Regions from separate parts of the Kitasatospora sp. NPDC004240 genome, predicted to be linked through region 1. Evidence: riboswitches for the same ligand, from Rfam matches in the RefSeq annotation. Region 1 holds a riboswitch; each other region holds the start of a gene.
What was found. A riboswitch is a leader RNA that binds a small molecule or an ion and turns the genes downstream of it on or off. The one in region 1 is predicted to bind cyclic di-AMP.
Positions count from the first base shown of each region.

Region 2: linked by a shared signal. The riboswitch ahead of ACWEQL_RS15105 (M23 family metallopeptidase) and the one ahead of ACWEQL_RS18910 (M23 family metallopeptidase) in region 1 are both predicted to bind cyclic di-AMP.
Region 3: linked by a shared signal. The riboswitch ahead of ACWEQL_RS27305 (transglycosylase family protein) and the one ahead of ACWEQL_RS18910 (M23 family metallopeptidase) in region 1 are both predicted to bind cyclic di-AMP.

Region 1 covers NZ_JBSGFD010000063.1:5,221-15,226, reverse strand. Annotated here, with positions in the region: gene ACWEQL_RS18930 (PP2C family protein-serine/threonine phosphatase) at 1-550, opposite strand, end outside; gene ACWEQL_RS18925 (TetR/AcrR family transcriptional regulator) at 757-1,326, opposite strand; gene ACWEQL_RS18920 (alpha/beta fold hydrolase) at 1,434-2,258, opposite strand; gene ACWEQL_RS18915 (YiaA/YiaB family inner membrane protein) at 2,436-2,726, opposite strand; cyclic di-AMP (ydaO/yuaA leader) riboswitch at 2,970-3,131, shown strand; gene ACWEQL_RS18910 (M23 family metallopeptidase) at 3,144-3,998, shown strand; gene ACWEQL_RS18905 (hypothetical protein) at 4,087-5,013, opposite strand; gene ACWEQL_RS18900 (GNAT family N-acetyltransferase) at 5,057-5,620, shown strand; gene ACWEQL_RS18895 (sensor domain-containing protein) at 5,834-6,580, shown strand; gene ACWEQL_RS18890 (class I SAM-dependent methyltransferase) at 6,699-7,514, shown strand; gene ACWEQL_RS18885 (LAETG motif-containing sortase-dependent surface protein) at 7,625-8,656, shown strand; gene ACWEQL_RS18880 (hypothetical protein) at 8,801-9,928, opposite strand.
Region 2 covers NZ_JBSGFD010000046.1:26,476-36,481, forward strand. Annotated here, with positions in the region: gene ACWEQL_RS15090 (IclR family transcriptional regulator) at 1-120, shown strand, start outside; gene ACWEQL_RS15095 (RidA family protein) at 225-632, shown strand; gene ACWEQL_RS15100 (DUF2470 domain-containing protein) at 755-1,480, shown strand; gene ACWEQL_RS15105 (M23 family metallopeptidase) at 1,773-2,837, opposite strand; cyclic di-AMP (ydaO/yuaA leader) riboswitch at 2,841-3,000, opposite strand; gene ACWEQL_RS15110 (MFS transporter) at 3,311-4,849, shown strand; gene purB (adenylosuccinate lyase) at 4,857-6,287, opposite strand; gene ACWEQL_RS15120 (MarR family winged helix-turn-helix transcriptional regulator) at 6,389-6,835, opposite strand; gene ACWEQL_RS15125 (DUF3037 domain-containing protein) at 6,952-7,368, opposite strand; gene ACWEQL_RS15130 (HipA family kinase) at 7,365-8,129, opposite strand; gene ACWEQL_RS15135 (NAD(P)/FAD-dependent oxidoreductase) at 8,362-9,720, shown strand; gene ACWEQL_RS15140 (GDSL-type esterase/lipase family protein) at 9,840-10,006, opposite strand, start outside.
Region 3 covers NZ_JBSGFD010000117.1:1,969-11,974, reverse strand. Annotated here, with positions in the region: gene ACWEQL_RS27330 (carbohydrate ABC transporter permease) at 1-740, shown strand, start outside; gene ACWEQL_RS27325 (sugar ABC transporter permease) at 793-1,704, shown strand; gene ACWEQL_RS27320 (glycoside hydrolase family 13 protein) at 1,742-3,457, shown strand; gene ACWEQL_RS27315 (LacI family DNA-binding transcriptional regulator) at 3,483-4,502, shown strand; gene ACWEQL_RS27310 (hypothetical protein) at 4,587-4,790, opposite strand; gene ACWEQL_RS27305 (transglycosylase family protein) at 4,954-6,234, opposite strand; cyclic di-AMP (ydaO/yuaA leader) riboswitch at 6,221-6,392, opposite strand; gene ACWEQL_RS27300 (hypothetical protein) at 7,444-8,331, opposite strand; gene ACWEQL_RS27295 (DUF397 domain-containing protein) at 8,838-9,092, shown strand; gene ACWEQL_RS27290 (ATP-binding protein) at 9,289-9,795, opposite strand.

The sequences.
Region 1 (10,006 bases):
GCCGGTGGGAGCAGAGCACGAAGTCACCGGAGAAGGACGCGCCGCCGACCGGCGCCAGCGCGCCGTCGAAGTGCCAGTCCAGCAGCCGGTCGGGCAGCCGGCCCAGCTCCCGGGTGTGCTCGGCCAGCTCCAGCAGCATCGAGTCGCCCCGGTTGCCGCGCAGGCCGAGCCGGTGGCGGGAGCGGCTGCTGGCCAGCACCCCGATCGCGGTCGCCGCCAGCACGAAGAGCACGCCGACCCGGACGCCGCGCGGCTCTGCGGTCAGCACGCTCAGCAGACAGCCCACGAGCACCGCGCAGGACACCACCAGCAGCAGCCGGCGACGCAGCACCAGACCGCCGGCGACCAGCGGCAGCACCAGCGAGGAGGGCGGCCAGGTGGCCGGGAACGCCACCGGCAGGACGCTGAACAGCGCGGCCACCACCAGCAGCAGCCACAGCGCGTCCCGCTCGGCACGGCGGTCGCCGTCCAGCAGGCGCTCGCGCCAGTGCGCGAGCGGGCTCCGGAGCGGTATCCGGGCGCGGAGCCACCACGCCTTGGGTGCGGGCACGTGAGGGACCTCCGCCTCGGGTGGGCGGTCCCCGGTCGATGACCACCTGGCAGCGCGGCCAATGTAACCCGGATGGACCGCTCCGGCCCGGTGGCGCGGGGCGACGGGGGGCCTGCCGGGGCCCTCGGGCCGCGGGGTTCCGTGCCTCGGTGCCTCGGTGCCTCGGTGCCTCGGTGCTCCGGGCCCCGGGCCCCGGGCCCCGGGCTTCAGGGCTTCGGCCAGGCCCGCAGCCCGTCGGTCAGCACGCCGATCAGCCGGTCCTGGGTGACGGCCGGGTCCTCGGCGAGCCGGAAGGCGCCGCCGATCGACAGCGAGGCGAAGCCGTGGGCGACCGAGCGGACCGTACGCGCCGCATGGATCGCCTCGGAACCCTCCAGGCCGTACGCGCGCAGCATCGCCACGATCACCCCGACCAGCCGCCCGGCCGCCCGGGTCAGCTCGTCGTCCGCCTGCGGGGCCTGCGGCAGTGCGGCGTAGCGGTGCGGGTGCTCGACGGCGTACCCGTGGTAGGCGCGCAGCACGGCGTCCACGGCCTCGTCCCCGCCGCGGCCGAGGGCCGCCTCGGCGAGCCGGTCGGCCAGTTCCCCGGTGACCCGGACGGCGATCAGCCGGCGCAGCTCGGCGAGGCCGCCGCTGACGTGCTTGTAGAGGGACGGGGTGGCGACGCCGGCGCGGGCGGCGACGGCGGCCAGGGTCAGGGCCTCCGGGCCCTGCTCGTCGATGAGGGCGAGGGCGTGGGTGACGACCTGGTCGGGGGTCAGTCCGGCGCGGGGCATGGGGGTTCTCCGGGGGCTCGCGTACGGCGTCGGTCTCGGCGACGGTGCCGGCGTCGGTTTCGGCGTCGGTGTCGGTTTCGGTTCTGGGTTCGGCTGAGGGGCCGGGCTCAGAGGGAGGCGAGGAAGGGCAGCAGGGCGTCGGCGGTGGCCTGCGGGGAGTCCGCCATCGGGTAGTGGCCGGCCCCCTCGATCATCACCTTGCGGGCGTTCAGCGCGGCGGCCTGCCGGTCGGCGACCAGCTCCGGCTTCGGGAAGTCGGGGTCCTTGGAGCCCATGATCACCAGCGCCGGGCAGCGGACCGCGGCGGTCCAGCCCTCGGGCGCCGAGTTGCCGTGCGTGTAGCCCCGGGTGGCGGTCCTGCGGCCCGGGGTGCGCAGGGCGGCGACCAGGCCGGCCACGTACGCGTCGAGGTCGGCCGGGCGGGGGCCGGGGAAGGCCATCTTGCGCAGGTAGAAGCCCCAGAAGGCGGGGGCGCGCTCCACCAGGGCGCCCAGGGCGCGGACCAGGGTGCGCTGCGCGAGGTTCGGCGGGAGGTTCTCGATGAAGGCGTCCAGCAGGACGATCCCGGCGACCCGCTCCGGCGCGTCGCCCGCGGCCCTGACCACGCTCGCACCGGTGTAGGAGCTGCCGGCCAGGACGGCCCGTTCGATGCCGAGGTGGTCCAGCAGGGCGAGGACGTCGCCGGCGATGGCGGCCGGCGAGTAGTCGTCCCAGACGATCGAGGACTCGCCGAAGCCGCGCAGGTCCATGGTGATCACCCGGCGGCCGGCCGCGACCAGCAGCGGGTGCAGGTGCCGGTACGCGGCGCGGCTGTCGAGCATGCCGGGCAGCAGGACGACGGGCAGGCCCTCGCCGTGCTCGGTGTCGTCGAAGGCCAGCCGGCCGCCGGGGAGGTCCAGGTGGCGGGTGGCGGGGGTGGCGGTGCGGGACATCGTGGGCCTCCTCGGTCCGTTGTGCGACTGCCGATAGCCATAAAGCTAAGGCTAATAGCCTTAGCCGTCAAGCGCTCGGCGCGGGGAGACCGCCGGGAGGCGTCGAAGGTGTCGAGGGTGTCGAGGGTGCGGAGGCGCCCGTGGCGTCCGTGGCGTCGGTGGTGGACCCTCCGGTGGTCAGACCCCCTCCACCTTGAACGGGTCGTGCTCGGCGAGCAGCTTCTCCAGTCGCGCCTGGTCGACCCGGCTGACGATCTCGCCGGCCTCCTGCCGGTCCCGGATCACCTTGGCCAGGGTGAAGGCCGAGGTGATCGTGTAGAGGAGGCCGACGCCGAGGAAGGCCCGGGTCCACCCCTCCACCGGGAGGTAGGCGATGCCCACCGCGAGCGCGGTGCCGGAGATGGCGAAGGACAGCACGGCCTGGACGTGGTACGCCGCCGTGGTGCGGGACTGCATCTGTGAGCTCATGGCGCCAGAATCCCGGCCGGTCGGGCCGTACGCATGAGTAGGCGTACTCAGTTCAAGGGTCGTTCGTTGACGCACTTTTACGTCCGGTAGGGTGCGTGCTGTCGTCAGACGTGACGGAGCGCCCATCGCGTGCCACGGCGTCAGGGCAGTGACCGACTGTCCCGAACGAATGGCTTGGAATCAGGGGCTCCTAGGATTAACGTTTGATAACGCAGCGCGGTCGAAACGCCGTACCCGACGGCACCGTGCACGTCGCCTAATCCCGCACGACCCGCCCCCGGGCAGGTCAGGGAGCCGGGGAACCACGTTCCTTGGGGTGAATCGGCCAGGCCCCCGGGCCCGGCCGTAGGAGACCTTCCTGCTCCGAACCCGTCAGCTAACCCGGTAGGCGCGAAGGAAGGAAAGGAGCGCGCCTCCGTGGCGTCGACGCACTCCCCGGTCCAGCCGACGGGCTCCGCCGCCGGCACCCAGCTGCTCGACTGGCCGCCCGCGCACGACAGCGTGTACGCCGGCGTCGCCGACGAGACGGCCCCGCAGCCCGCCGAGACCAACCGGCACCGGATGCCCCGCCAGACCCGGGGCACCGCCCCGCTGCTGGGCGTCACCGCCGTCGCCGCCACCCTCGGCGCGACCGGCTTCGCCTCCGCCACGCCGGCCTCCGCGCCCGCCGTCTCCACCCCGGACGAGACCCCCGTCGCGCTCGCCGCCGACCCCGGCCTCGCCCTCGCCGCGCGCATCCAGCTCCAGGCCGACAGCCAGCGCACCGCCGCCGAGGAGAGCGCCCGCCTCCAGGCCGCCCAGGACGCCCAGGCCAAGAAGGTCGCCCAGCAGCAGGAGGCCAAGAAGGCCGCCGACGCGGCCGAGGCCGCCCGGATGGCCGCCATCAACCTGCCGGTGAAGGACTACAACCTCTCCGCCCACTACGGGCAGAGCGCCCGCTACTGGGCCCACCTGCACACCGGCCTGGACTTCGCCGCCTCCACCGGCACCCCGGTGTACGCGGTCGGCGCCGGCACCATCACCTCGGCCGGCTGGTCCGGCTCGTACGGCTACCGGATCGTCGAGACCCTGCCCGACGGCACCGAGATCTGGTACTGCCACCTCTCCTCGATCATCAAGGGCTCCGGCAAGGTCGTCCCCGGCCAGCAGATCGGCAAGGTCGGCGCCACCGGCAACGTCACCGGCCCGCACCTGCACGTCGAGGTCCGCCCCGGCGGCGGCGCCCCGGTCGACCCGGAGACCTGGTTCGAGCAGCGCGGCCTCACCCCCTGACGCCCGCCCCACGCCACACCGGACGGTCCCGGGAGCACGCGCTCCCGGGACCGTCCGCGTTCCTGCCCTCCGTGTCACGCCGCCCGGATCACTCCGGCAGCTCGTCCTGGGCCGTGTCGTCCTGGGGCGGCTCGTCCATGTCGTCCTGGGGCAGCTGCGCCAGGTACGCCTCGATCTCCTCCTGGCCCGGTTCCGGCGCCAGGTCCGGGTACTCCTCCACCAGCAGCCGCGGCAGACTGGGCACCGTCCAGTCGCCGTACAGGTCCAGTGCCACCGAGACCGCCGCCGCCTCGAAGCCCTCGAAGTCCCCGGCCAGCTCCTGCGGCATCGGGCGGCCCAGCGCGGTCAGCTCCGCCAGGTTGCGGTAGCTGCGCCGCATCAGCCCCTGCTCCAGCAGCATCCGGGCGCCGTCCGTGGCCATGCCCACCGACATCAGCCGGGTCGGACCCCAGCCGCCGTCACCGTCCACCGGGTCCAGCAGACCGGCCCGCTCCAGCTCCTCGTACGCGGCCGCCCGCCCCGCCGGATCCAGCGTGCGGAACCCCTCCAGCCAGGCCCGGACCGCCGCGTCGTCCGCGACGTCCACCCCGGCGGCGCGCAGCAGCAGCGCGTACAGCCGGGGCCAGGTCACCAGGTCGGCCCGGCGCAGCAGGCCGGCCGCCAGTTCGCCCTGCCACTCGGCCTCGGCGTGCAGCCGCTCCTGGCGCTTGGCGTTCAGCCGCTTGGCCGCGCGCTGGTGGTCGATCAGCAGGTCCACCGCCCGGCCGTACTCCAGCGGGTCCTGCTCCGGCGCGGGCTGGACGTACAGGTGGAGCCGCTCGTACAGCAGCTGCTCCAGGGTGTTCGAGGTCAGCTCGGGCCATCCGTCGTGCATCCTGCCGTCGCCCAGTTCCAGCAGGGCCAGCACCGTCCGCACCGGCTCCTCGGCCACCGGCGCGCGGCCCTGGGCCTGCGCCCAGGCGAGCAGGTCGGCGGCCCTGGTGCGCGGGGCGAGCCGCAGGTCTTCTTCTTCCATGTTCACGTACGGTAATCGCTGGCCGGAGGTAGGGTCGGCAGGCATGGTGCCCGTTCTGCTCACCGGCCCGCGACTGGCCGTCCGCGAGTTCCACCACACCCCGGAGGACGTCGACGCGCTGCACGCGGTCTTCGGCGACCCGGAGACCTGCCGGTACCTGCCGTTCGAGCCGCGCGACCGCGAGGACTGCGACGACCAGGTCGAGCAGTACCTGGAGGAGGCCCAGCGCGAGATCCGCACGGTCTACCGGCTCGCCGTCACCCGGCTCGCGGACGCCGAGGACCCGGCCGACGCGGTGCCGATCGGCAACGCCGCCCTCGGCCTCGGCGAGCACCGCGGCGCCACCCTCGGCTACGCGCTGCGCCGGGACACCTGGGGGCAGGGCTACGCGGGCGAGATCACCGCCCTGCTGTGCGACTTCGCCTTCGCCACCCTGGGTGTGCACCGGCTGGAGGCCCGGGTGGACACCGACAACGCGGCCTCGGCCCGGGTGCTGACACGGGCCGGGTTCCGGCTGGAGGGGCGGATCCGGCACGACCTGTACCTGGGCGGCCGCTGGCACGACTCCTACCAGTACTCGCTGCTGGAGGACGAGTGGTCGTCGTGATCCCCGCGATCCGCGTGATCCCCGCGATCCGCGTGATCCCCGCGATCCGCGTGGTCACCGTGGTCCGGCGCGGGTCCGGGGCCGGGTAGGGCGGCCGGGGGTTATCCCCACCCCCGGTTCGCCGGGAGACCGGATGTCCGGCCCGCTGCCGCTCTGCGAGTCTGGGATCACCCCCAGGAACCGCCGCCACGACAGACCGAGGACCGACCGGCCATGAGCAGCCAGTACGCACCCCACCGTGAGTACGACGTCGACGACTCCCCCGAGAACCACGACCGGACGGACCGCCCCGCCCGGGCCCACCGCACCGAGCGGCCCCCGTACTTCTGGCGCGCCCCCTTCTCCTCCTACACCTACCGCGAGATCGGTTACACGCTGACCGGCCTGCCGGTGGCGATCGCCGGCTTCTCCTTCTCGATCGTGCTGTTCTCCCTCGGCGCCGGCACCTTCATCACCGTCCTCGGGCTCCCGGTCCTGGCCCTGCTGCTCACCGGCGGGCGGGGCTTCGGGCGGCTGGAGCGGGCCCGGGCCCGCGGCATGCTGGCGCTGGACGTGCCCGGCCCGCGGCCCGTCCGCCCCAAGCGGTCCGGCTTCTGGGCCACCGTCGGCAGCCGGCTGGGCGACGCGGCGGGCTGGAAGGCCGTGCTGTACCAGGTGCTGATGTTCCCGTGGGCGATCCTCAGCTTCGTGCTGTCGCTGGTCTTCCTGCTGGTCGGCTGGTCGCTGGCGCTCTACCCGGCCTACCACTGGGTGTACGGCGCCTTCACCGACTGGCCGGGCGCCCAGCTGTACGACTACTACGACGACGAGAACGTGCGCCACCAGTTCTTCATCGAGTCGCCCGCGCAGATCGCCGCGGTCTCGCTGCTCGGGCTGCTCCTCGTCTTCCTCACCCCGCAGCTGGTGCGCGGGCTGACCAACGTCAACCGGCTCGCCGTCCAGGGACTGCTCGGCCGCTGAGCCCTTCGCCCCGTCATCCGCCCGGTCCGTCATCCGCCCGGTCCGTCATCCGCCCGGCCCGTCATCCGCCCGCTCCGCCGGGCGTGCGGGCCGGGCGGGCCCGTGTTCCGATGGCCGGATGGCCGACCCGCCGCCCGGAATCCTGGTCACCTCCCGTCCGCTGGACGAGTACTGCGGACTCTTCGGGCTGACCCGCGCCCGCCTCGCCGCCCTGCCCGGGCCCGTCCTGGACTGCCCCGGCGGCGCCGCCGCGCTGGTCGCCGAGGCCCGGGGACTCGGCTGCCGCGTCATCGCCGCCGACCCGGTGTACGCGCGCCCGGTCCGCGAGGTCGAGGCCGGCGCGGTGGCCGCCCGTACGGCGATGGCCGCCGCGATGGCCGAACGCCCCGAGCTGTACCCGCCGGCCCGTCATCTCCCGTACGACCGCTACCTGCGCAGCTGGGACCGGGCCCGCCGGCTGTTCGCCGAGGACGCGGCCGCGCACCCGCAGCAGTACGTGGCCGCCGAGCTCCCCCGGCTGCCCTTCGCGGACGGCACCTTCGCGCTGGCGCTGAGCGGGTACCTGCTCTTCGCCTACCCGGAACGCTTCGGCCCCGAGCACCAGTTGGCCGCTCTGGTCGAGCTGGTCCGGGTCACCGCGCCGGGCGGGGAGGTGCGGGTGCGGCCGCTGCACGACGGCCTCGGGCGGAGCTGCCCGCACCTGGACGGGCTGCGCAGGGAGCTCGGCGAGCGGCGGATCGGCAGCGAGGTGCTGCGGCTGGTACGGCCCGGGCGGCGGACCGGACGGGTGCTGGTGCTCCGGGCGGTGGGGCGGCGCGGGGCGGTGGGGCGGCCCGGGACGGCCGGGTACGGCGGGGCGGTGGGACTGCGTGGGGGCGGGCTGAAAATCCGTTCTCATTCTGACCATCCGCCTACAACCAATCGGGTGAAGTGATCGTCATACGGTTTGGCCATCCGGCCACATGAGTCCGTCGAGACCCACGGGACCCACTGGTCCCGCAGGTCACGGCGGCCTCCCACTTCACTCGGAAGAGACAGAACAAGATGAAGCTTCGCCGTGTCTGGGCGACGGCCGCGGTCGCGACGGTCATGGGTTCGGCCACGCTGATGGCCGCGCCGCTGGCGAGCGCGACCGGGAGCAGCCTGACGGCCGCCTCTCCCAGCACCACGCCGACGGCCTCGGCCTCGGCCTCCGCCTCCGCCTCGCCTTCCGCGAGCGCGTCCGCGAGCACCTCCGCCCAGCCCTCCGCGTCGGCCTCGCCGACCGCGAGCACGTCCGCCCGGCCGTCCTCCTCGGCCAGCCCCTCGGCCGGCGCCACCGTGACGCCCTCCACCACCCCGACGCCGTCCGACCTCAAGACGCCGTTCCCGGACCAGTGCGAGGCCTGGCCGGCCGACGAGAACTCCGTGCAGACCTCGCTGCGCGGCCTGCCCGGCAACATCGTGGCCGGCTCCGGCTGGCACGAGTTCACCTACCGGGCCACCAACATCTCCAAGCGCACCCTCACCCAGGTCGACATCGACCTGCACCTGGGCACCGTCGACCCGCGGGTCAAGGACGTCGAGGACCTGATGGTCACCGTCGAGTGGTGGGACGCCTCGGCCGGCCAGTGGAAGAACGCCGACCGCGGCGCCGAGACCTGGGGCTTCTTCGCCAGCGCCCGCAACATCGGCGCCGGCCAGTACGCCGACGCCAAGATGCGGATCATGGTCGACGGCAAGGCGCCCGCCTCCAGCGGCTTCTTCCTCACCGCCGGCTTCTCCATGGGCAAGGAGGGCAACTGCAGCTTCGGCGACGTCTACCTCTTCGGCTTCGAGATCGCCGCGGCCGGTGGCAAGGCCTCCGGCGGCGACGCCACGGGCAAGACCGTGAAGGTCTCCGACCTGAAGGGCGTGGACGAGCTGCGCGGCAAGGGCAAGGGCCCGCGCGCCGCCCTCACCACCGGCGGCAACCTCGCCGAGACCGGCTCCTCCTCGGCCACCCCGGTGATCGCCGGCGTCGGTGCCGCGACCCTGCTGGCCGGTGCCGCGACCGTCGTGGTGCTGCGCCGCCGCAAGGGCGCCACGGCCGCCTGAGCCTCCTGAGCACGATCGGTGGCCCGCCTCCCCGGATCGTCGGGGAGGCGGGCCACCGCCGTTCGGGCGCCGGTCCCCGGCGCGCGTCCCCGGCCCGCGTCTTCAGCGCCGGATCCTCGGCGTCGGATCCTCGGCGTCGGATCCTCAGGGCCGGTCGGGCCCCTGGGGCTGCTGCGGTACCACCGGGCCGGCCTCGTCGGCCGCTCCGGCCGGCCCCCCGGCCGGCCCGCTTCCGCCGGGCCCGTCCAGGCGGGACAGGATCTTCTCCGCCAGCCAACTGCGGTCCGACCCGTACGGGATGCCGTCCGCCGCCACCAGCCGTCCGGCCACCGCCTCGCGCAGCCGCCGCGCCTCACCGGCCGGCAGCCGGGAGAGCAGACCTCGGGCCGCCAGCAGGGCCTGGTACTGCTCGAACCCCGAGCGCGGACGCTCGATCGCGTCCAGCACACTGGCCAGGTCGGCGAGCGCCGGATCGCCCTGCATCAGCGCCAGCGCCTCGATGCGGCGCGCCCCGCCGCCGTCCGCGAAGAGCTCCCGCACCTGCCCGGCCGCCAGCACCGAGCGGCGCGCGGTCGAGCGGACCTCGGCCACCACGCTCTCCGGCCCGCCCGCGGGCAGCCGGGCGTCGTCCTCCCGTGGCCGGTCGGCGCTGCCGCCCAGCAGGCCGAGGTGCTGCATCGCCCGTACCCGCAGGTCGTCCGCGCCCACCTTGTCGCCCCGGCGGTCGCGGTCCTGGCCGGCCAGGAAGAGGTCCAGCGCGCGGTCGGCGTCCGAGAGCACCTGCGGCAGCAGCAGCCGGGTCACCAGCCAGCCCGCCAGGAACCCGGCGAGCAGGAAGTACAGCACCAGTGCCGCCGCGAACGGGGCCGCCCCGGCCTCCCCGCCCAGCGCCGGGGCCAGCGCGTCGCCGAGCGTGCGCAGCCGCTCCCCGAGCGAGCCGAGCTGGGTCAGCCCGACCCCCAGCAGCACCTTGGTCAGCCAGTCGGAGACCTGCTCCAGATTGGTGTTCGGCACGTACGAGCCGGCCCCGCGCCGCGGCTGCTCGCCGCCGGAGCGGACCCGGGGCACCCCGAACAGGAAGCCCAGTGCGGCGCCGAGCACCGCGGCCGCCCCGGCCACCACCAGCCCGCCGCCGAGGGCCTGCCAGACCCGTTCGCGGCCGAGCGAGAAGAGCACCAGCCCGACCACGCCCACCCCGAGCAGCCCCGTCCCCGCGACCTGCTGCACCTTGCGCAGGGCCGCCGTGCTCCCGGCCCGCTGCCCCCTCGCCATTCCTGCCCCCGTCCGCCCGTCCCGCCCGGAAAATCCGGGGCGACTCTAGCGGCCCCGGTGGGAGGTCGTGAGGCGCCG
Region 2 (10,006 bases), on a different contig from region 1:
TCCATCTCGGTGCCCGACGTGGTCCTCCCGTACGAGCAGGTGCTGGAGCTGCTGCCGCAGCTGCTCGCCACCACCCGGGCGGTCTCCGCCGACTGCGGCCAGCACCCCCGCACCGGCTGAGCGCCGGGCCCGCACCCCGCGGCGCCGGGCCCGCACCGCTCAACACCAAGCCCGCCCCCCAAGCACCGGGACACCCCGGCCGTCCGGAACCAACGAGGAAGCGCATGAGCGAGAAGACCGAGATCCGCACCACCGGCGCCCCCGCCCCGGCCTGGATGTTCTCCCAGGGCGTCCGCAAGGGCCCGATCCTCCAGGTCTCCGGCCAGGGCCCGCAGGACCCGGCGACCGGCGAGTACCTGTACCACGGCGACGTGAAGGCGCAGACCCGCCGCACGCTGGAGAACGTGAAGGCGATCGTCGAGGCGGGCGGCGCGAGCATCGAGGACGTGGTGATGTTCCGCGTCTACCTGACCGAGCGCGCACACTTCCCGCTGATGAACGAGGTCTACGCCGAGTTCATCGCGGAGAACATCGCACCCGGCGGGGTGAAGCCCTGCCGCACCACGATCTTCGTCGAACTGCCGCAGGAGCCGATGCTGGTGGAGATCGACGCCCAGGCGGTCATCGGCTGACCGGCCGCACCGGGGCCCGGTCCACCACCGGGCCCACCGGGCCCACCCGCACCTCCGGCGGGCTTGCCGCCACCCCTCCGATTCATTAGGTTAGGCTCACCTAACCAATCGGAGGTCCCGCCATGAGCCCGTTCGCCGACGACGAGGTGACCGAGGTGCCCGAACCCACGGCCGCCGAGCGGGTCCACAGCCTGCTCACCGCCACCACCTCCCTGGTGATCCGGGCCTGCGGCGAGCACCACGCACTGGACACCCCCGTCTCGGCGCACGGCTCCCGACTGCGCCTGGGCGCGCCGATCGACGCGCCGCTCACCATCGCCGCCGCCCGCGAGAGCGAAGGCCTCGCCGTCGTCCTGGACCTCACCGACGTCGCCCCCGTCGCCGTCCGCGACCGGGTGCGCGGCCGGCTCACCCTCGCCGGCCGGCTGCGCCCGGCCCACCTCACCGACGACGGCCTCGGCGTCCACCTCTTCCTGGACGTCGCGCACGCCGTGCTCTCCACCCCGTACGGCACCACCGCGATGACCGGCGCCGATCTGGCCCTGGCCGCGCCGGACCCGCTGGCCCGGTACGAGGCCCCGCTGCTCACCCACCTCGCCGACGACCACCCGGACGCCCTCGCCACGCTCACCCGGCTGATCGACCCGAACCTGCTCGCCGAGCGGCCCGAGGTGCGCCCGCTCGCCCTCGACCGGTACGGCCTGGTGCTGCGCCTGGACCACCCGCACGGGCACCGCGACGTCCGCCTGGTGTTCCCCGAACCCGCCCGGAACACCGAGGAGTTCGGCCACCGGGTGCACGATCTGCTGACCGCCGCCCAGCGCGCGCTGCCCGCCCACCACTGGTGAACGGCCGCGGCCCCCACCGGCGAACGGCCCCGCCTGATGAACCGGCCCCGGCGCTTCGGCACGGGGCGGAACGGCGGCACCCGGGGGCCGGAAAAACGGGCGACCGGGCCGGAACCACGAGGAGGAGATCCTCGCGATTCCGACCCGGTCGAAGGGGGCGTTCCCCAGGGCGTGTCCCCCACGCCCTACGCCCGTGGATCCACTGGGGCGGCGATCACCCGGTCGGGCGGTCACCCGACATGACCATCCCGGATGGTCGTTCGCCCCGCACCCAGCGGTGGTCCGGGAAGGGTCAGAGCGCCACGCCGTGCGCGCGCAGGTAGGCGATCGGGTCGATGTCCGAGCCGTACTCCGAGCCGGTGCGGATCTCGAAGTGCAGGTGCGGGCCGGTCACGTTGCCGGTCGCGCCCGACAGGCCGATCTGCTGGCCGACGGTGACGGTCTGACCGATCTTGACGCCGATCACGGACAGGTGCGCGTAGTGGGCGTACTTGCCGTCGGCGAGCTTGATCTCGACCTCGTTGCCGTAGGCGCCGCCGTTGCCGGCCTTGACCACGGTGCCGGCGCCGACCGCCTTCAGCGGGGTGCCGGTGGCGGCGGAGAAGTCGACACCGGTGTGGTGGCCGGAGGACCACATGGAGCCGGCGACGCCGTAGGCGGTGCCGATGCGCGGGTTGGCCAGCGGGGCGGTGAAGCCGGAGGCGGCGGCCGCGACCGGGGTGGCCACCTGGGTGGCGGCCGGGGCGGCGGGCTTGGCGGCCTGGACCGGCTTCGGCGCGACGGACGGGGCGGCGGGCTTCGCGGCCGGAGCGGCCGGCTTGGTGGCCGGGGCGGCGGGCTTCGCGGCGGGAGCGGCGGGCTTCGCGGCGGGAGCCGCGGGCTTCGGGGCCGGAGCGGCCGGCTTGGCCGAGTCCGCGGAGGTCTGCGGCTTGGGGGCCTCGGCCGGCGCGGCGGCCTTGGCGCCCAGGGCGAGCTGCTGGCCCGGGAAGATCAGGTTCGGGTTGGAGCCGACGACCGAGCGGTTGTGCTCGTACAGCGCCTGCCAGCCGCCCTCGACGTGCTTGGCGGCGGCGATCTTCGACAGGGAGTCCCCGCCGGCGACCTTGTAGCTCTCCTCGGCGGCCGGCTTCTCGGCCGGCTTCTCCGCCGGCTTCTCGGCCACCACGACGGCGTCGTGGCTGGTGGCACCGGTCCAGGTGGCGGCCTGTACGGGCTGGGCCTGGGCGGCCGGCGCGGTGTGGGCCTGGGCGGTGACCGCGGTCACGAGGGGAAGGGCGAACGCGGCGCCGGTGACGGCGGTGGCGATGCCGATGCGGACGGCGCGGGGCAGGGCGGAACGACGGGCGTGAGCGGCCATGGCAGATTTCCTCTCCGACGCCTGCGAGGTGAGCTGTCGGGTTCGGGCTGGAGTTGCCCGGCCGCAAGCGCGGCTTCACCCCAAGCCGGACCGTGAATTCAGGTCCGGCGACTTACCTGTGGTTCCCCCGCTCCTGCCGTACAGAGTTCAGTTCGTACCACCGGGCAGCGGCAGGACTAGGCGTTCCACCCGGTGGCCACCCGGGCCATCGCCGGGCGGTCGCTGAACTAAAACCCATCCGTCCGGGCGAAGCAATGTCGATCTCCCGAATCCGGGGAAATCGGTCGGAATGCCGTGACACTCCGGATGATCCGCTGCACAGTACGTGCACGATTCGATTACCCCGCGCGCTGGATCACTGCCGCTGCGCCGATTTCGGCGGCAGTGCGCACACGATCACCTACGGACCGCCATCCCCCGACACACCACCGGTGACCCTTGTCACGTGGGCCCCCGGGGCGCACCATCGGGCCGTGGCTACTGACGAGGCCGGCACCCTGCGCCTGGGCACCGCGCGGGGCCGCTGGGTACTGCTGGCGACGGTGCTCGGCTCCAGCATGGCGATGCTCGACGGCACGGTGGTGAACGTCGCGCTGCCCCGGATCGGCGCCGATCTCGGGGCCCCGCTGGCCGCCCTCCAATGGACCCTCAACGCCTATCTGCTGACGCTGGCGGGGCTGATCCTGCTGGGCGGCGCGCTCGGCGACCGCTACGGCCGGCGCCGGATCTTCCTGCTCGGCGTCGCCTGGTTCGCCGCCGCCTCGGCGGCCTGCGCCGCCGCGCCCACCATCGAGGTGCTGGTCGCCGCCCGCGCCCTGCAGGGCATCGGCGGGGCGCTGCTGACCCCGGGTTCGCTGGCGATGCTCCAGGCCGTGTTCCATCCGGAGGACCGCTCCCGCGCGGTCGGCCTCTGGTCGGGCCTGGGCGGGGTGTCGGCGGCGGTCGGCCCGTTCCTCGGCGGCTGGCTGGTGGACGGCCCCGGCTGGCGGTGGATCTTCCTGCTGAACGTCCCGCTCGCCGTCGTGGTGATCGTGGTGGCCGCCCGACACGTCCCGGAGAGCCGCGACGAACGCGCCACCGGCCGCTTCGACGTGGCCGGCGCGGTGCTCGCCGCCCTCGCCCTCGGCTCCCTCACCTACGCGCTGACCGCCGCCGGCGAGGGCCTGGGCCCGCGGGTGTGGCTGAGCGGCGCGGCCGGACTGCTGCTCGGCACGGCCTTCGTCCTGGTCGAGCGCCGCCGGGCGGAGCCGATGCTGCCGCCGGAGCTGTTCGCCTCCCGGCTGTTCACCTCCGTGAACCTGGTCACCCTCTGCGTGTACGCGGCGTTCAGCGGGATCTTCTTCCTGCTGATGGTGCAGCTGCAGATCGTCTCCGGCTTCGCCCCGCTCACCGCCGGGCTGGCGCTGCTGCCGACCACCCTGCTGATGCTGACGCTCTCCGCCCGGGCCGGCGAGCTCGGCAAGCGGATCGGCCCCCGGCTGCCGCTCACCGTGGGCCCGCTGCTCTGCGCGGCCGGGACGCTGCTGATGCTGCGGATCGGGCCCGGCGCCTCCTACTGGACGGACGTGCTGCCGGCCGTCACCGTGCTGGGCTGCGGGATGGTGCTGCTGGTGGCGCCGCTCACCGCGACGGTGCTGGCCGCGGTGGAGGTGCGCCGGGCGGGCATCGCCAGCGGGGTCAACAACGCCGCCGCCCGCGCCGCCGGACTGCTCGCGGTGGCCGCGCTCCCGGCGCTGGCCGGGCTGAGCGGCGAGGACTACCGGGTGCCCGCCGAGGTGGACGCGGCCTTCCGGACGGCGATGCTGATCTGCGCCGGGCTGCTGGTCACCGGCGGGCTGCTCGCCCTGACGACCGTACGCGGCAACGTGCTCGCGCCCGAGGACCGCCCGGTGGCGGAGCCGGACTGCCAGTGGTCCTGCGGCGCCGGCGCCCCGCCGCTGGACCCGGGGCACCCGGGGCGCAAGCGCGAGGGCCCCGCCACCGGTCCGGCGGCGGGGCCCTCGGAGGGCTGACGGATCGTCAGAGGATGTCGCCCGGAGCGTACTTGGCGGCCTCCGGGTAGGCGGCCGCGACGGCCTCGATCCGGCGGACCACCTCGGCGACCTGGGCGCCGGCCGCACCGGTGAAGGACAGCTTGTCCGCGAGCAGCGCGTCCAGGGCGGCCCGGTCCAGCGGGATCCGCCCGTCGTTCGCCAGACGGTCCAGCAGCTCGTTCTCACGGGCGCCGGCGCGCATGGCCAGCGCGGAGGCGACGGCGTGCTCCTTGATGACCTCGTGCCCGGTCTCCCGGCCGACGCCCGCGCGCACCGCGCCCATCAGCACCTTGGTGGTGGCCAGGAACGGCAGGTAGCGGTCCAGCTCGGTCTCGATCACGGCGGGGAAGGCGCCGAACTCGTCGAGGACGGTCAGGAAGGTCTCCAGCAGGCCGTCGAAGGCGAAGAAGGCGTCCGGCAGCGCGACCCGGCGCACCACCGAGCAGGAGACGTCGCCCTCGTTCCACTGGTCGCCGCCCAGCTCGGCGGTCATCGAGGCGTACCCGCGCAGGATGACGGCCAGGCCGTTCACGCGCTCGCAGGAGCGGGTGTTCATCTTGTGCGGCATCGCGGAGGAGCCGACCTGGCCCTCCTTGAAGCCCTCGGTGACCAGCTCGTGGCCGGCCATCAGGCGGATGGTCTTGGCCAGGCTGGACGGCGCGGCGGCCAGCTGGACCAGCGCGGTCAGCACCTCGAAGTCCAGCGAGCGCGGGTAGACCTGGCCGACGCTGGTGAGCACGTTCTCGAAGCCGAGGTGGCCGGCGACCCGGCGCTCCAGCTCGGCGAGCTTGTCGGTGTCGCCGCCGAGCAGGTCCAGCATGTCCTGGGCGGTGCCGACCGGGCCCTTGATCCCGCGCAGCGGGTAGCGGGCGATCAGCTCCTCCAGACGGCGGAAGGCGACCAGCAGCTCGTCGGCGACGGTCGCGAAGCGCTTGCCGAGGGTGGTCGCCTGGGCGGCGACGTTGTGCGAGCGGCCGGCCATGACCAGCTCGGAGTGCTGGGCGGAGAGCCGGCCCAGGCGCACCAGGACGGCGACCGTGCGGTCCCGCACGTGCTCCAGGGACTGCCGGATCTGCAGCTGCTCGACGTTCTCGGTCAGGTCCCGGGAGGTCATCCCCTTGTGGATCTGCTCGTGGCCGGCGAGCTCGCTGAACTCCTCGATCCGGGCCTTCACGTCGTGGCGGGTGATCCGCTCACGGGCGGCGATCGAGTCGAGGTCGACCTGGTCGAGGACCCGCTCGTAGTCGGCGACGGCGTCGGCCGGGACCTCGACACCGAGGTCCTGCTGGGCCTTCAGGACGGCGAGCCACAGGTGGCGCTCAAGGACCACCTTGTGCTCGGGGGACCAGAGCTGGGCCAGGGTCGCCGAGGCGTACCGGGAGGCCAGGACATTGGGGATCTGGGGCTTCGCGCTCACGCTTCGCAAGCCTAACAGCCGAGGTCAGCCGAGACTGCGGCGGAACCCGTCCGACGCCCCCGGCCCCCGACCATCACGCCCCGCACCGCCTCCCGAACGCCTCAGCCCGCGCGGCCGCTGAGCACCGGCAGCACCTGGGAGCAGATCGAGTGCAGCGCGACCTTCTGCTCGTCGCTCATCGTGGCGAGCGCCTGGTGGGTGCGGGCCATCTCGTCGCGGATCAGGCCCAGGATCGCCCGGCCCCGCTCGGTGATCACCACGATCTTCACCCGGCGGTCGCCGGCCGCCGCCTCGCGGTTGGCCAGCCCCAGCGACTCCAGCCGGTCGACGATCCCGGTGACGTTGGAGGCGTCACAGCCGAGCCGTCCCGCCAGCGCCCGCATCGGCACCGGCTCGCGGACCGCGCCCAGCGCCTTGGCCTGCGAGGAGGAGAGCCCGTGTCGGGCGGCGGCGGCGGCGAAGTCCTGGAAATAGGCGGCGCCGACCGCCGCCAGCGACTCCATCAGCTCGCCTTCGGTCGGTACGGTCGTCGTCGATCTCGAACCCATGGGGCCAGGGTACGTCCGAATGCTTCAGCAACTCAAGCTTTGACCACAGCAAAGGTCCCGCCGCCAACCGACGGCACCCCGCCCGGCCGCTGTCCCGGCCGCCGCCGCGGCGTCCGCTACAACACCAACTGGTCGAAGAGCCGCCGGAGTTCCGTCTCCGGGTCACCGGTCAGACCGGTGTGCACCGGCCCCGGCTGGACGATCGCGCTGCGCGGCGCCGTCAGCCAGCGGAACCGCTGCCCCGGGTTGTCCACCGCGGCCGGACCGGCGGCCGGCCCGCCCGCGCACACCGCCTCGATGCCGTGCAGCGCCCGGCGCACCCCGGCCACGTCGGCCACCGGGTCCAGCGCCAGCAGCCGCGCCTGGTCCAGGTGCGTCCGGGCGGCCAGGTGCGCGCTCTGCCGGCAGTACAGCAGCACCCCGACGTTGACGCACTCCCCGCGCTCCACCCGGGGCACCGCCCGGATCACCGCGTACTCGTAGTCGTACAGCTCGACGGTGGCCGGCAGCGCGGCCGGCACCGGCCCGGTCATGCGGACACCTCCGGAAGCTCCGGCAGCCAGTCACGCGGACCGGCCAGCCGTTCGGTCAACTGGGCCCGGTACGCGGCGCGTACCGCCTCGGGCGAGTCGAATCCGGGCTCGTCCACCAGCCAGACGTCCGGGATCCGCGCCACCGCCTCGCCGATCGCCGCCTCCGCGAGCGGGGCGAGCACCTTGTCGGCGGCCGCGAGGTCCGGCTCGGCGCGCAGCAGGGCGTGGTCCGAGGCGTCGTACCCGCGGCGGGTCCAGGCGGCCGCGCCGGCCCAGTTGTGATGGAAGATCAGGCTGGCGCCGTGGTCGATCAGCCGCAGCCCGCCGGTGGCGACCAGCAGGTTGGGGTTGCGCCAGGAGCGGTCGACGTTGCCGATCAGCGCGTCGAACCAGAGCACCTGACCCGCCAGCACCGGATCGACGTCGAAGCAGAGCGGGTCGAAGTTGAGCGCCCCGCTGACGAAGGCCATGCCGAGGTTGGTGCCCCCGCTGGCCCGCATCTGGTCCTGGATCTGCGGATCGGGCTCGCTGCGGGCGAGCACCGGGTCGAGGTCGACGGTCACCAGCTCCGGTACGGGCAGGCCCAGTCGGCGGCCCAGTTCACCGGCGAGCACCTCCGCGACCAGCGCCTTGCGGCCCTGCGCGGCACCGACCCACTTCAGCGCGTACAGCCGCCGGTCGTCGGCCTCGACCAGGCCCGGCATCGAGCCGCCCTCCCGCAGTGGCGTCACGTACCGGATCGCCGTCACCTCTGGTAGCACGCCCGACAGCCTAACCGCCCCGCGCACCCCGGGCTCCCCCACGCCCTCACCCGGCCCGCAGCGCCACCACCCCGCCCCGACCCCCGACACCCCACCACCACCCCGCCCTGCCCCCACCTCTCCCCACCCGCGCGACCCGCCCCGGTGGCAGCCCCCGCTGCTCCGTGCGAGTGTGGCGGACAGTAGTGACCCCGGACCCTGCACGCAGGACCCGCACTGTAAGGGATGAGCGATGGAACGACCTCGGATCCTGATCGTGGGCGGCGGCTTCGCCGGACTGGAGTGCGCTCGCCGCCTCGAACGCAAGCTCGCGCCCTCGGAGGCGGAGATCTCGCTGGTCACGCCGTTCGGCTACCAGCTCTACCTTCCCCTGCTCCCCCATGTCGCGGCCGGCGTCCTGACCCCGCAGTCCGTCGCGGTCTCCCTGCGCCGTACGCTGCGCCGCACCCACATAGTCCCCGGCGGGGCGATCGGCGTCGATCCCCGCTCCAAGGTCTGCGTGGTCCGCAAGATCACCGACGAGGTGGTCGCCCAGCGCTACGACTACCTGGTGCTCGCGCCCGGCAGCGTGACCCGCACCTTCGACATCCCGGGCCTGACCGACTACGCCCGCGGTATGAAGACCCTCGCCGAGGCCACCTACGTCCGCGACCACGTGATCTCCCAACTCGACCTGGCCTCGGCCACCCTGGACCAGCACGAGCGCGAGTCCCGGCTGCAGTTCGTGGTGGTCGGCGGCGGCTACGCGGGCACCGAGACGGCCGCCTGTCTGCAGCGGCTGACCACCGCCGCCGCCCGCCGCTACCCGCGGCTGGACGCCCGGCAGATCAAGTGGCACCTGATCGACATCGCCCCGAAGCTGATGCCCGAACTCGGCGACGCCCTGGGCACCACCGCGCTCCAGGTGCTGCGCGGCCGCGGCATCGAGGTGTCGCTGGGCGTCTCGGTGGCCGAGGTCGGCGCCGAGTCGGTCAAGTTCACGGACGGCAGGGTGCTCCCCTGCCGGACCCTGATCTGGACGGCCGGCGTGACGGCGAGCCCGCTGATCGGCACGCTGGACGCGGAGACGGTCCGCGGCCGGATCGCGGTGACGGCGGAGATGCGGGTGCCCCAGTTCGAGGGCGTGTTCGCGCTCGGTGACGCCGCCGCGGTGCCGGACCTCGCCAAGGGTGACGGCGCGGTCTGCCCGCCGACCGCCCAGCACTCCGCCCGGCAGGGCCGCGCGGTGGCGCACAACGTGATCGCGGCGCTGCGCAACCAGCCGCTGGAGCCGTACTACCACAAGGACCTCGGCCTGGTCGTCGACCTCGGCGGCAAGGACGCGGTGTCCAAGCCGGTGGGTGTGGAGCTGAAGGGCGTGCCGGCCCAGGTGGTGGCCCGCGGGTACCACCTGATGGCGATGCGCACCAATGCCGCCAAGTTCCGGGTGGGCGCCAACTGGCTGCTGAACGCGACCGCCGGCGACGACTTCGTGCGCACCGGGTTCCTGGCCCGCCAGCCCGCCCGGCTGCGCGACTTCGAGTACACCGACGCCTATCTGACGAAGGATCAGGTGCGGGCGCACGCCCAGGCGCTGCTCGCCAAGGGCTGACCGGCCCACCCGGGGAGCCCCCTCGCCGTGTCGGCGAGGGGGCTCCCCGCTGCGCTCGCACCCGGCCCTGAGCGCAGTTCGCGCCCGCCCCGAGCACGGCTCCCCGGGCGCGGCACCCGCTACCGGGCGAGCAGGTACATCCCGCTCGCGTCCCGGCCCGCCGTGTTGCGGCAGGACCAGTTGCCGCTCGGCTTGCCGTACATCAGCGTCAGGCAGCCGCCGAGGGCGGCCTGCCCGTAGTAGTTAGGGTGCATGGACTCCTGGACGGTGCCCTGGGAGGCGCTGA
Region 3 (10,006 bases), on a different contig from region 1:
GCTTCGACAACTACGCCGACATCCTCTGGGGACCCGGCTCGTACGACCGGTTCTGGTCGCACTTCGTGTGGACCATCAGCTGGACCGCGCTCTGCGTGCTCCTGCACTACACGATCGGCCTGGGCCTGGCCCTGCTGCTCAACCAGAAGCTGCGCGGCCGCGCCCTCTACCGGATGCTGCTCATCCTGCCCTGGGCCGTCCCCACCTTCGTCACCGTCTTCTCCTGGCGCCTGATGCTCGCCGACGGCGGCGCCGTCAACGGCCTGCTCTCCGCCCTCCACCTGCCCGAGCCCGGCTGGCTGGACGACCCGACCGCCCAGAAGGCCGCCGCCGTCCTGGTCAACACCTGGGTCGGCGTGCCGTTCATGATGATCTCGCTGCTCGGCGGTCTGCAGTCGATCCCCGCCGAGCTGTACGAGGCCGCCGAGATGGACGGCGCCACCGCCTGGCAGCGCTTCCGCCACGTCACCCTGCCGGGGCTGCGCACGGTCTCCTCGACCGTCGTCCTGCTCGGGGTCATCTGGACCTTCAACCAGTTCGCGGTGATCTTCCTGCTGTTCGGCAACGGCGCGCCCGACACGCAGCTGCTCGTCACCTGGGCCTACCGCCTCGGCTTCGGCCAGCAGCCCCGCGACTACGCGCAGTCCGCCGCGTACGGCGTGATCCTGCTGTCCATCCTCATCGTCTTCACCGCCTTCTACCGGCGCTGGCTCGCCCGCAACGAGAAGGCCAACGGCTGACGCCGCCCCGCCGAAGCCCCGACCGAAGCGACCAGGAAGGCAGGTACCCCCGATGACCACCACCACCGAACGACCCACCGCCCCCGCGGCCCGCCCCGCCGCGCACGCCGCCCGCAAGCCCCGCCGCCGCGGACGCGGCCAGGCGGGCCCCCTCGCCACCGCGCTCTCGCACGGCGCGCTGATCCTCGCCAGCGCCGTCGCGCTCTTCCCGGTGCTGTGGATCGTCTACATCTCGCTCGGGCCCGACAAGACGGACTACCTCCACCCCGGCGAGATCCTCGACAAGATGACGCTGTCGAACTACGACACCGTCCTCTTCGACACCGACTTCTTCGCCTGGTTCGGCAACGCCTTCCTGGTCTCCGGCGCCACCACCGTGCTCGGTGTGATGATCGCCGCCACCACCGGCTACGCCGTCTCCCGGATGCGCTTCCCCGGCCACCGCCCGCTGATGTGGTCGCTGCTGGTCACCCAGATGTTCCCGATCGCGGTGCTGATCGTGCCGATGTACACGATCCTGTCCGAGCTCAACCTGCTGGACACCTACCTCGGTCTGATCCTGGTCTACTCGACCACCACCGTGCCGTACTGCGCCTGGCTGCTGAAGGGCTACTTCGACACCATCCCGGTGGAGATCGACGAGGCCGGCCGGGTCGACGGGCTCAGCCCGTTCGGCACCTTCTGGCGGCTGGTGCTGCCGCTGGCCCGCCCGGGCCTCGCGGTCGCCGCGTTCTACTCCTTCCTCACCGCCTGGGCCGAGGTCGCCTTCGCCTCCACCTTCATGCTCAGCTCCGACAACTACACGCTGGCCGTCGGCCTGCAGACCTTCGTCAGCGAGCACGACTCCCAGTGGAACCTGATGGCCGCGACCGCGGTGCTCATCGCGATCCCGTCCTCGGTCCTCTTCTACCTGGTGCAGCGGCACCTGGTCACCGGCCTGACCGCCGGCGCCTCCAAGTCCTGACCGCTCCAGCAGTTCTCACCACCAAAGGGAAACCCCCATGACCCAGAACCTGGCCGACACCTCCCGGCCCGCCGCCGACACCACCGCTCACGAGGCGACCGCCGGCGCGTCCAGAGGCTGGTGGCGGGACGCGGTCATCTACCAGGTGTACCCGCGCAGCTTCGCCGACTCCAACGGCGACGGCATGGGTGACCTGCCCGGCATCCGCAGCCGCCTGCCCTACCTGCGCGACCTGGGCGTGGACGCCGTCTGGCTGTCCCCCTTCTACGCCTCCCCGCAGGCCGACGCCGGCTACGACGTCTCCGACTACCGCGCGGTCGACCCGATGTTCGGCACCCTGCTGGACGCCGACGCGCTGATCCGCGATGCCCACGAGCTGGGCCTGCGGATCATCGTGGACCTGGTCCCCAACCACTCCTCCGACCAGCACGAGTGGTTCCAGCGCGCCCTGCGCGAGGGCCCCGGTTCGGCGCTGCGCGACCGCTACCACTTCCGTCCCGGCAAGGGCGGGAACGGCGAGCTGCCGCCCAACGACTGGGAGTCGATCTTCGGCGGCCCGGCCTGGACCCGCAGCGAGAACCCCGACGGCACCCCGGGCGACTGGTACCTGCACCTGTTCGCCCCGGAGCAGCCCGACTTCAACTGGGAGAACCCGGCGGTCGCCGACGAGTTCCGCTCCATCCTGCGCTTCTGGCTGGACATGGGCGTCGACGGCTTCCGCATCGACGTCGCCCACGGCCTGGTCAAGGCCCCCGGCCTGCCCGACCTCGGCGGCGCCGACCAGCTGAAGCTGCTCGGCAACGACGTGATGCCCTTCTTCGACCAGGACGGCGTCCACGCGATCTACCGCAGCTGGCGTAAAATCCTCGACGAATACCCGGGCCAGCGGATCGGCGTCGCCGAGGCGTGGACCCCCACCGTCCAGCGCACCGCCAACTACGTCCGCCCCGACGAGCTGCACCAGGCCTTCAACTTCCAGTACCTGGGCACCTCTTGGGACGCCGCCGAGCTGCGCGAGGTCATCGACGTCTCGCTCGACTCGATGCGCCCGGTCGACGCCCCCACCACCTGGGTGCTCTCCAACCACGACGTCACCCGGCACGCCACCCGCTTCGCCAACGAGCCGGGCCTGGGCACCCAGATCCGCACCCCCGGCGACCGCGGGCTCGGCCTGCGCCGCGCCCGCGCCGCCACCCTGCTGATGCTCGCGCTGCCCGGCTCCGCGTACGTCTACCAGGGCGAGGAGCTCGGCCTGCCGGACGTCACCGACCTGCCCGACGAGGTCCGCCAGGACCCGTCCTTCTTCCGCAAGGCCGGTCAGGACGGCTACCGCGACGGCTGCCGGGTGCCGATCCCGTGGTCCGGCACCGAGGCCCCGTACGGCTTCGGCCCGACCGCCGGCGGCCCCAGCTGGCTGCCCCAGCCCGCCACCTGGGCGGAGCTCAGCGTCGAGGCGCAGACCGGCGACCCGACGTCCACCCTGGAGCTGTACCGCAGCGCCCTGGCCGTGCGCCGCGAGCACCCCGCGCTCGGCGCGGGCACCGAGGTCGAGTGGCTGTCCGGTCCCGAGGGCACTCTGGTCTTCCGCCGCCGCTCCGCCGCCGGGTCCTTCGTGTGCACCGTGAACACCACCGGAGCCCCGGTGCGGATCCCGGCCCCGGGCCGGCTGCTGCTCTCCTCCGACGACGCGCTCACGGTGGCCGGCGGCGAGGTCGAACTCGCTCCGGACAGCACCGGCTGGTGGGCGGTTTGACGTGATTGCAATAGGCTCTGGGACCGTGACTACGGCGCGACTCTCAGACATCGCGGCACAGGCAGGGGTCAGTGAAGCCACCGTCTCCCGCGTGCTCAACGGAAAGGCGGGCGTCTCCGCCACCACGCGGCAGACCGTGCTGGCGGCGCTCGACGTGCTCGGGTACGAGCGGCCGACCCGGCTGCGCCAGCGCAGCGCGGGGCTGATCGGCCTGATCACCCCGGAGCTGAGCAATCCGATCTTCCCCGCGCTGGCGCAGGTGATCGAGCAGGTGCTGAGCCGGCACGGCTTCACGCCGGTGCTCTGCACCCAGATCCCCGGCGGTTCCACCGAGGACGAACTGGTGGAGATGCTGGTCGACCGCGGGGTCGCGGGCATCGTCTTCGTCTCCGGCCTGCACGCCGACACCAGCGCCGACCACGGCCGGTACGCCCGGCTCGCCGGCCGGCAGGTGCCGTTCGTGCTGATCAACGGCTTCAGCGAGCAGATCGACGCCCCGTTCATCTCGCCGGACGACCGGGCGGCGATGTGGATGGGCGTCCAGCACCTGGTCGAGCTCGGCCACGAGCGGATCGGCCTGGCGGTCGGGCCGCGGCGTTACGTGCCGGTGCAGCGCAAGATCGAGGGCTTCACCGCCGCGATGAAGGAGCTGCTCGGCCGAAGCCAGGAGGAGACCGAGAACCTCGTCCACCTCACGCTGTTCAGCGTGGAGGGCGGGGACGCGGCGGCCGGGGCGCTGCTCGACAAGGGCTGCACCGCGATCGTCTGCGGCAGCGACATGATGGCGCTCGGCGCGATCCGCGCGGTGCGCCGGCGTGGCCTGTCGGTGCCGCAGGACGTCTCGGTGATCGGCTTCGACGACTCGCCGCTGATCGCCTTCACCGAGCCGCCGCTGACCACCGTGCGCCAGCCGGTCGAGGCGATGGCCATCGCGGCCGTGGACGCCCTGCTGGAGGAGGTCGGCGGGAACGCCGCCCAGCGCGGGGAGTTCATGTTCCAGCCGGAGCTGGTGATGCGCGGCTCCACCGGCGGCCGCGCCAGGTAGCCGCCGCGCGCGTACGCGAGAAGGGTCCCCGGGAAGCTCCCGGGGACCCTTCTCGCGTTCCTCCGCGCGTTCCTCCGCGTGTTCCTAGCCCTCCTGGGCGGTCGGCCGGTCCTGGGCGACCCGGTGCCCGTCCGAGGCGTCGCCGGTCCGGGTCTCGGTGCGGCGGCCGCGGGCCAGGTAGTCGCGGAGGATCAGCTCGACGGCGTCCTGCGGGTTCCTGGTGCCGGAGAGCATCATCGCGTCGATCGCGAGGTTGGCGTCGAGCGTGACGGTGACCTGTGGTGCCATGGTGACTCCTCCTCGGGTGCGGGGCAGCAGCATGCCCCGCCGGGGAGGGTTCCGGCCACGCGGGCAGGTCCGGGGCAGGTCCTGAGCGCGCCGGCGCGTACTCGGGCAGGCCGAAGCCCCCGGGGGAGCGGCAGGGCTCCTCCCGGGGGCTTCGGGTGCGGGATCAGACGCGGCCGGCGAAGTCCGGGGCCCAGCTCGCGACGGTCGCCACGCGGACGCCCGAACGCGGGTTGGCGGCCTCGACGTACTTGCCGTCGCCGATGTAGATCGCGACGTGGTAGACGCCGGAGTCCTTGCCGTTGTTGGACCAGAACAGCAGGTCGCCCGGCTGCAGGGAGTCCAGCGAGACGTGGGTGCTCGCGGCGGCCTGGTCGGCGGCGACGCGCGGCACCGAGATGCCGGCGGCGCGCAGGGCGGCCTGGGTCAGGCCGGAGCAGTCCCAACCGCCGTTGCCGGTGCCGCCGTAGACGTACGCCTGGCCGACCTTGGACTGGGCGAAGGAGACCGCGGCGGCCTTGGAGCCGGTGACGGCCTGGGCCGCCGGGGCCGGGGTCTGGGCGGCGGGCTTGGCCGCGGCCGGCTTGGTGGCCGGGGTGGTCGCCGCGCCCTGCTGGGTCTTGCCGCCGGAGCGGTCGAACCAGTCGAACTTCTGCTCCGAGGCGCCGTCCTGGGAACGGCCGCCGCGCTCGCCCAGGGCCAGCTGCTGGCCCGGGTAGATGACGTTCGGGCCGTCGGTCAGGACGTCGCGGTTGAGCTCGTACAGGCGCTCCCAGCCGCCCTGGACGTGGTTGCGGTCGGCGATCGCGGAGAGCCAGTCGCCGGCGATGACGGTGTACTGGCCGCGGCCGTCCTGCTGGCGCCACTTCTGCCAGTCCTGGGCGCCCTTGGCGGCGTCCTGGGCCGGGGTCTGCGCCGGGGCCTGCGCGGCGGGCTTGGGGGCCTCGGCGGGCTTCGGGGCGGCGGGGGCCGGGGCGGCCGGCTTGGCGGCGGGGGCCGGGGTGGCGGGCTTGGCGGCGGCCGGGGCGGCGGTGTCGACGGCGGCGGGGGCGCCGCCCTTGGTCAGGCCGGCCTTGACGGAGCAGACGGGCCAGGCGCCGGGGCCCTGGACGGCGAGCACCTTCTCGGCGGTCGCGATCTGCTGGTCCTTGGTGGCCAGGTCGGCGCGCGGGGCGAAGGCGGTGCCGCCGAAGGCGGCCCAGGTGCTGGAGGTGAACTGCAGGCCGCCGTAGAAGCCGTTGCCGGTGTTGATGGCCCAGTTGCCGCCACTCTCGCACTGCGCGACCTTGTCCCAGGTGGCGACCGAGGCGGCGGAGGCGGAGCCGGCGGTGAGGGTGGGGATCGAGAGGCCGACGCCGGCGACGCCGATGGCGGCGATCAGGCGGCGGGCACGGCGGGGCAGGGCGGTGCCGTTGGTGGGAAGCATGAAGACGTGGTCCTCTCCCACGCCTGCGAGGTGAGCTGTCGGATTCGGGCTGGAGTTGCCCGGCCGCGCTGTGGTTGGCGGCTTCACCCCTAGCCCTGAACCGGCCGCGAGGACCGGTCCGGGGCGACTTACCTGTGGGTCCCCCGCTCCTGCCGTGGTGCGTTCTGCGCTGCCAGCGCATCCGACGGCAGGACTCGGCGTTGCGGATGCACTGGGTCCGTGTGGCCACGAACGGGGAGCACGTTAAGCAGACCCGTTCTCAAACCGCAAACATGTGTGACGCTCGTCACGAGGTGCGGGCGCGGCCCGATTCCGCTGTCCATCATGATCAGAAATGACCGTTTTCCGGCAACCTCCGTACGGTCGAGCGGTTCTGCCCGTGCATCAGGGGCGAGGTGCGGCGTGGCCGACCGGGTGGCGGGTTGCGCGACGACGGGCGCGGCCGAGGGGCTGGGGTGGTCGTCGCCGGTCCCGAAATGCCCTGGCGCGCATAGCCGGTCAAAATGCGGCAGACCGGACAGAGTGGACGGGTGGCCTCCAACTTCGCCGCCTCGGTGGGCGATGCTCCGCCGGTCGGCGGGGTGCCGGCCGCCGCGGTCGGCTCCCAGGTGGCGCGGGTACGCGTTCGGGCAAAGCGCCAAAGATCGGGCATACGGGACGAATGGTCTCCAACTCCGGCGCTCCGCAGGAGGATGCGCCGCCGGCCGCGGGGCGGGCGCGGTGGCCGCCGCGGTCGGCGAGGGGGCCGCTGCGTCGCCCGCTGAGCGGGCCATGGGCCCCCGTCCGGGCCCGTGGCCGCCCTCGGCGCCCCGAGCGGCCCCGACGGCCCCCAGGCGGCCCCTGCGGCCCCGCGCCGGCCGTCGCCGGGCGAGCCGCCGTGGCTCCGGTGCCGCCGCCGGGGCGGTGGCGCGCGGCCCGCGGAGCGTCGTACGGGTCACCGAGGAGGTGCTGCTCGACGCCGACGGCACCTCAACCCGGCACGCATGCCCACGGGTTGCCGTTCCGGGGGCGAACCGGCCGTCACCCCGGCCGGCCCTGCCCGGCCAGGGGGTTCCAGAGCCCGCCACGACCTGGTGACCGCGCGGTCCGTCAGTGGAACCACCGTCACCCCGGCGGGCGCGCCGCAGCGGTACGCCCACCCCCGCGGCCTGCGGCGCCCGGCAGGTGGCGGAAAAGGGAGGGGCCCGGTACCGACACGCGGTACCGGGCCCCTCGGGCGTCCGTACGGACCTACTCGGCGGCGGGCTCCTCGGCGTCGGCCTCGGCCGGCACCTCGACGGGGGCCGGCAGCGCGGCCAGGTAGGTGGAGGCGATCAGCTGGCCGACCGTCGGGTAGGCGCCCAGCGGGGCGGCGCTCGGGCAGCCGGTCTCCTCGGCGGCGGCGGCCAGCAGCTCGGCGTCGGCCTCCGGGCCGATCACCAGCGGGGCCAGCGCGGGGCGCTCGGAGCCGGTGTCCTTGAGGTGCTGGACGGCGGCGGCCACCGAGCCGGGCACGTCGAGCGCGGCGGCGACCACCGGCACGGCGAGGCGCGCGGCGAGCAGCACGCCGGTGATGCCGGCCGCGGCGGCGGCCTCCTCGCCACCGACGGTGGTGAGGACCACGCCGTCGGCGGCGGTGGCGATGGCGAACAGCCGGGCGCGGTCGGCGCGGGCCAGGTTGGCCTCGGAGAGACGGACGTGGACGGCCTCGGCGAGCAGCGGGTGCGGGCCGAGCGCGTCGGTGACGGGCGAGCCGTACTCGGCCGCCAGCGCGTGCAGGTCGTCGAGGAAGCCGTGCGGGCCGGCGACCAGCGGTACCACGATCGGCGCGGGCGCGCCCACGCCGGCGGCGTGCGCCAGCAGCTCGGCGACGGTGCGCTCGCCGGAGTTCTCGGCGCCCTCGGCGTCGGCGAGGTAGCCGGCCGCCGTCTCGACGCCGTTCTGCTCGCTGCGGACGATCGACAGCAGCTCGTCGACGACGGGACGGGACTCGGGCCCGGCGGTCGCGGGCACGGCGAGCAGCAGGGCCGGGGAACCGGCCGGGATCTCGGGGCGCTCGGGACGGCGGTGGCGCCCCCGCGCACGGGAGCCTGGAGTGCGGACGGGCAGTGGCGCGCCCGGGATGGCTGCGGTGCTCATGGCGGAGATCGTAGGACATCGGCCCGCCGGGGTTGCAGTCGGCTACCGCACGGGGAGGGTCGGAGCGTCCGTAATCCGGACATTTCTCGCCGAATCTCCACTCGGTCACCGGTGCCGGATATGACGCTCCCGGGCGGGGGGTCCGTTGCAGCCTCCGGGAGTGAGATGTCTCACAGGTTTGAAACCGGCTGACGGAGGGTCACGGGCGCGCGACTCCCGGCGTTCGAAGATCAACATTCAGCGGGGGGTCGCCTACGGGGGGTTATCGGAGGGCCCCCGATTCAGTCGACTATGTCCGTTTACGTACCGTCAGGCGGGGGTCGGGGGGTCACCCGTGAAGGCCTCGTGCACCTGCAACGTCCCGTGCTGATGCACGTGCACTGCCAGCTATCATCGCGTCAAGTGAGGCGTTGTGCCGGGCCGGTACGGGGCCGGCCCCCGTCGTCGCGGCTGAGGGCCGGGGCGCCGAGCTGGACGATCACTCCGGAGCTCTTCGGGAGACTTCTATGCACGACACGTACGACACCTATGACGCGCACAACGGGATGGCGGCTGCGGACCTCAAGGATGTGGTCTGGCAGAAGAGCCTGTACAGCAACTCCCAGGGCAACTGCGTCGAGTTCGCCGCCCTCCCGGGGGGCGAGGTGGCGATGCGCAACTCGCGCTTCCCGGACGGGCCGGCGCTCATCTACACGCGGGCCGAGATCGCCGCGATGCTGCTCGGCGTCAAGGACGGGGAGTTCGACCACCTGGCGGTCTGACCGGCCGCCGTCTTCGCCATCGGGTGGCCGTCGTGGGTGCTGACACCACGACGGCCTTTGTCCTCTCCGGCCGCCACGCGCCCGTCGGCGCGGTTCCGGGCCGCATGTCCGGCCGCGTGTCCTGCCGCGCGCCCCGCGACGTGTCCCGTCGCGAGCTCCGCCGCCGCCCGTCCTGCCGCATGTCCTGCCGCGCGTCCTAGGCGGACCGCCGGTGCCGCCCACCGGCCTCCACCGTCGCGCTCTCCTCGGACTCGAAGAGCGCCCAGACCACCTTGCCGCCGCCCAGCGGGTGCCAGCCCCACGAGCGGCTGAAGGAGTCGACCAGGTGCAGCCCCCGGCCGGACTCCGCGACGAAGTCCGCCTCCCGGGCCACCGGGCCCGTGGTGCTGGGGTCGCTCACCGCGCAGACCACCTGCGGGGAGCGGTGCACCAGGCTGATCCGGATCGGCAGCCGGCCGTCGGGGACGGCCTGCGCCGGGACCAGCAGGCCCGGTTGATCGGGGCGCGCGCCTATCGCGTGCCGCAGGGCGTTGGTCACCAGTTCCGAGGCCACCAGCGCGACGTCGTCGAACAGCTCGCCCAGTCCCCAGCGCTGGAGAGCGGTCCTGGCGAAGTCGCGCGCGGTTCTGACGGCTTCGTAGCGAGGGGCGAGCGTACAGGTGACCACATGGGGGTCGACCGCCAAAGCCGTTCCGGTGCTCATGAAGAGCTCCTCCCATAAGGGGGCGGACACGGCTGGACCCGCCGGGGTCATGCCGGTCACCTCCGACTCGCTAGGCCGCACGGCCACCCGGCGACCGGTGAGCGCGCGCACACGAACGCCCGGTCGCGCGGGGGACGCTGCCGGGCGGGTGCACGGAGTCGCGCGTGGGGTCGACGCGGAGCCCGCGGGATTGCCAGGGATGTGCAGGTGC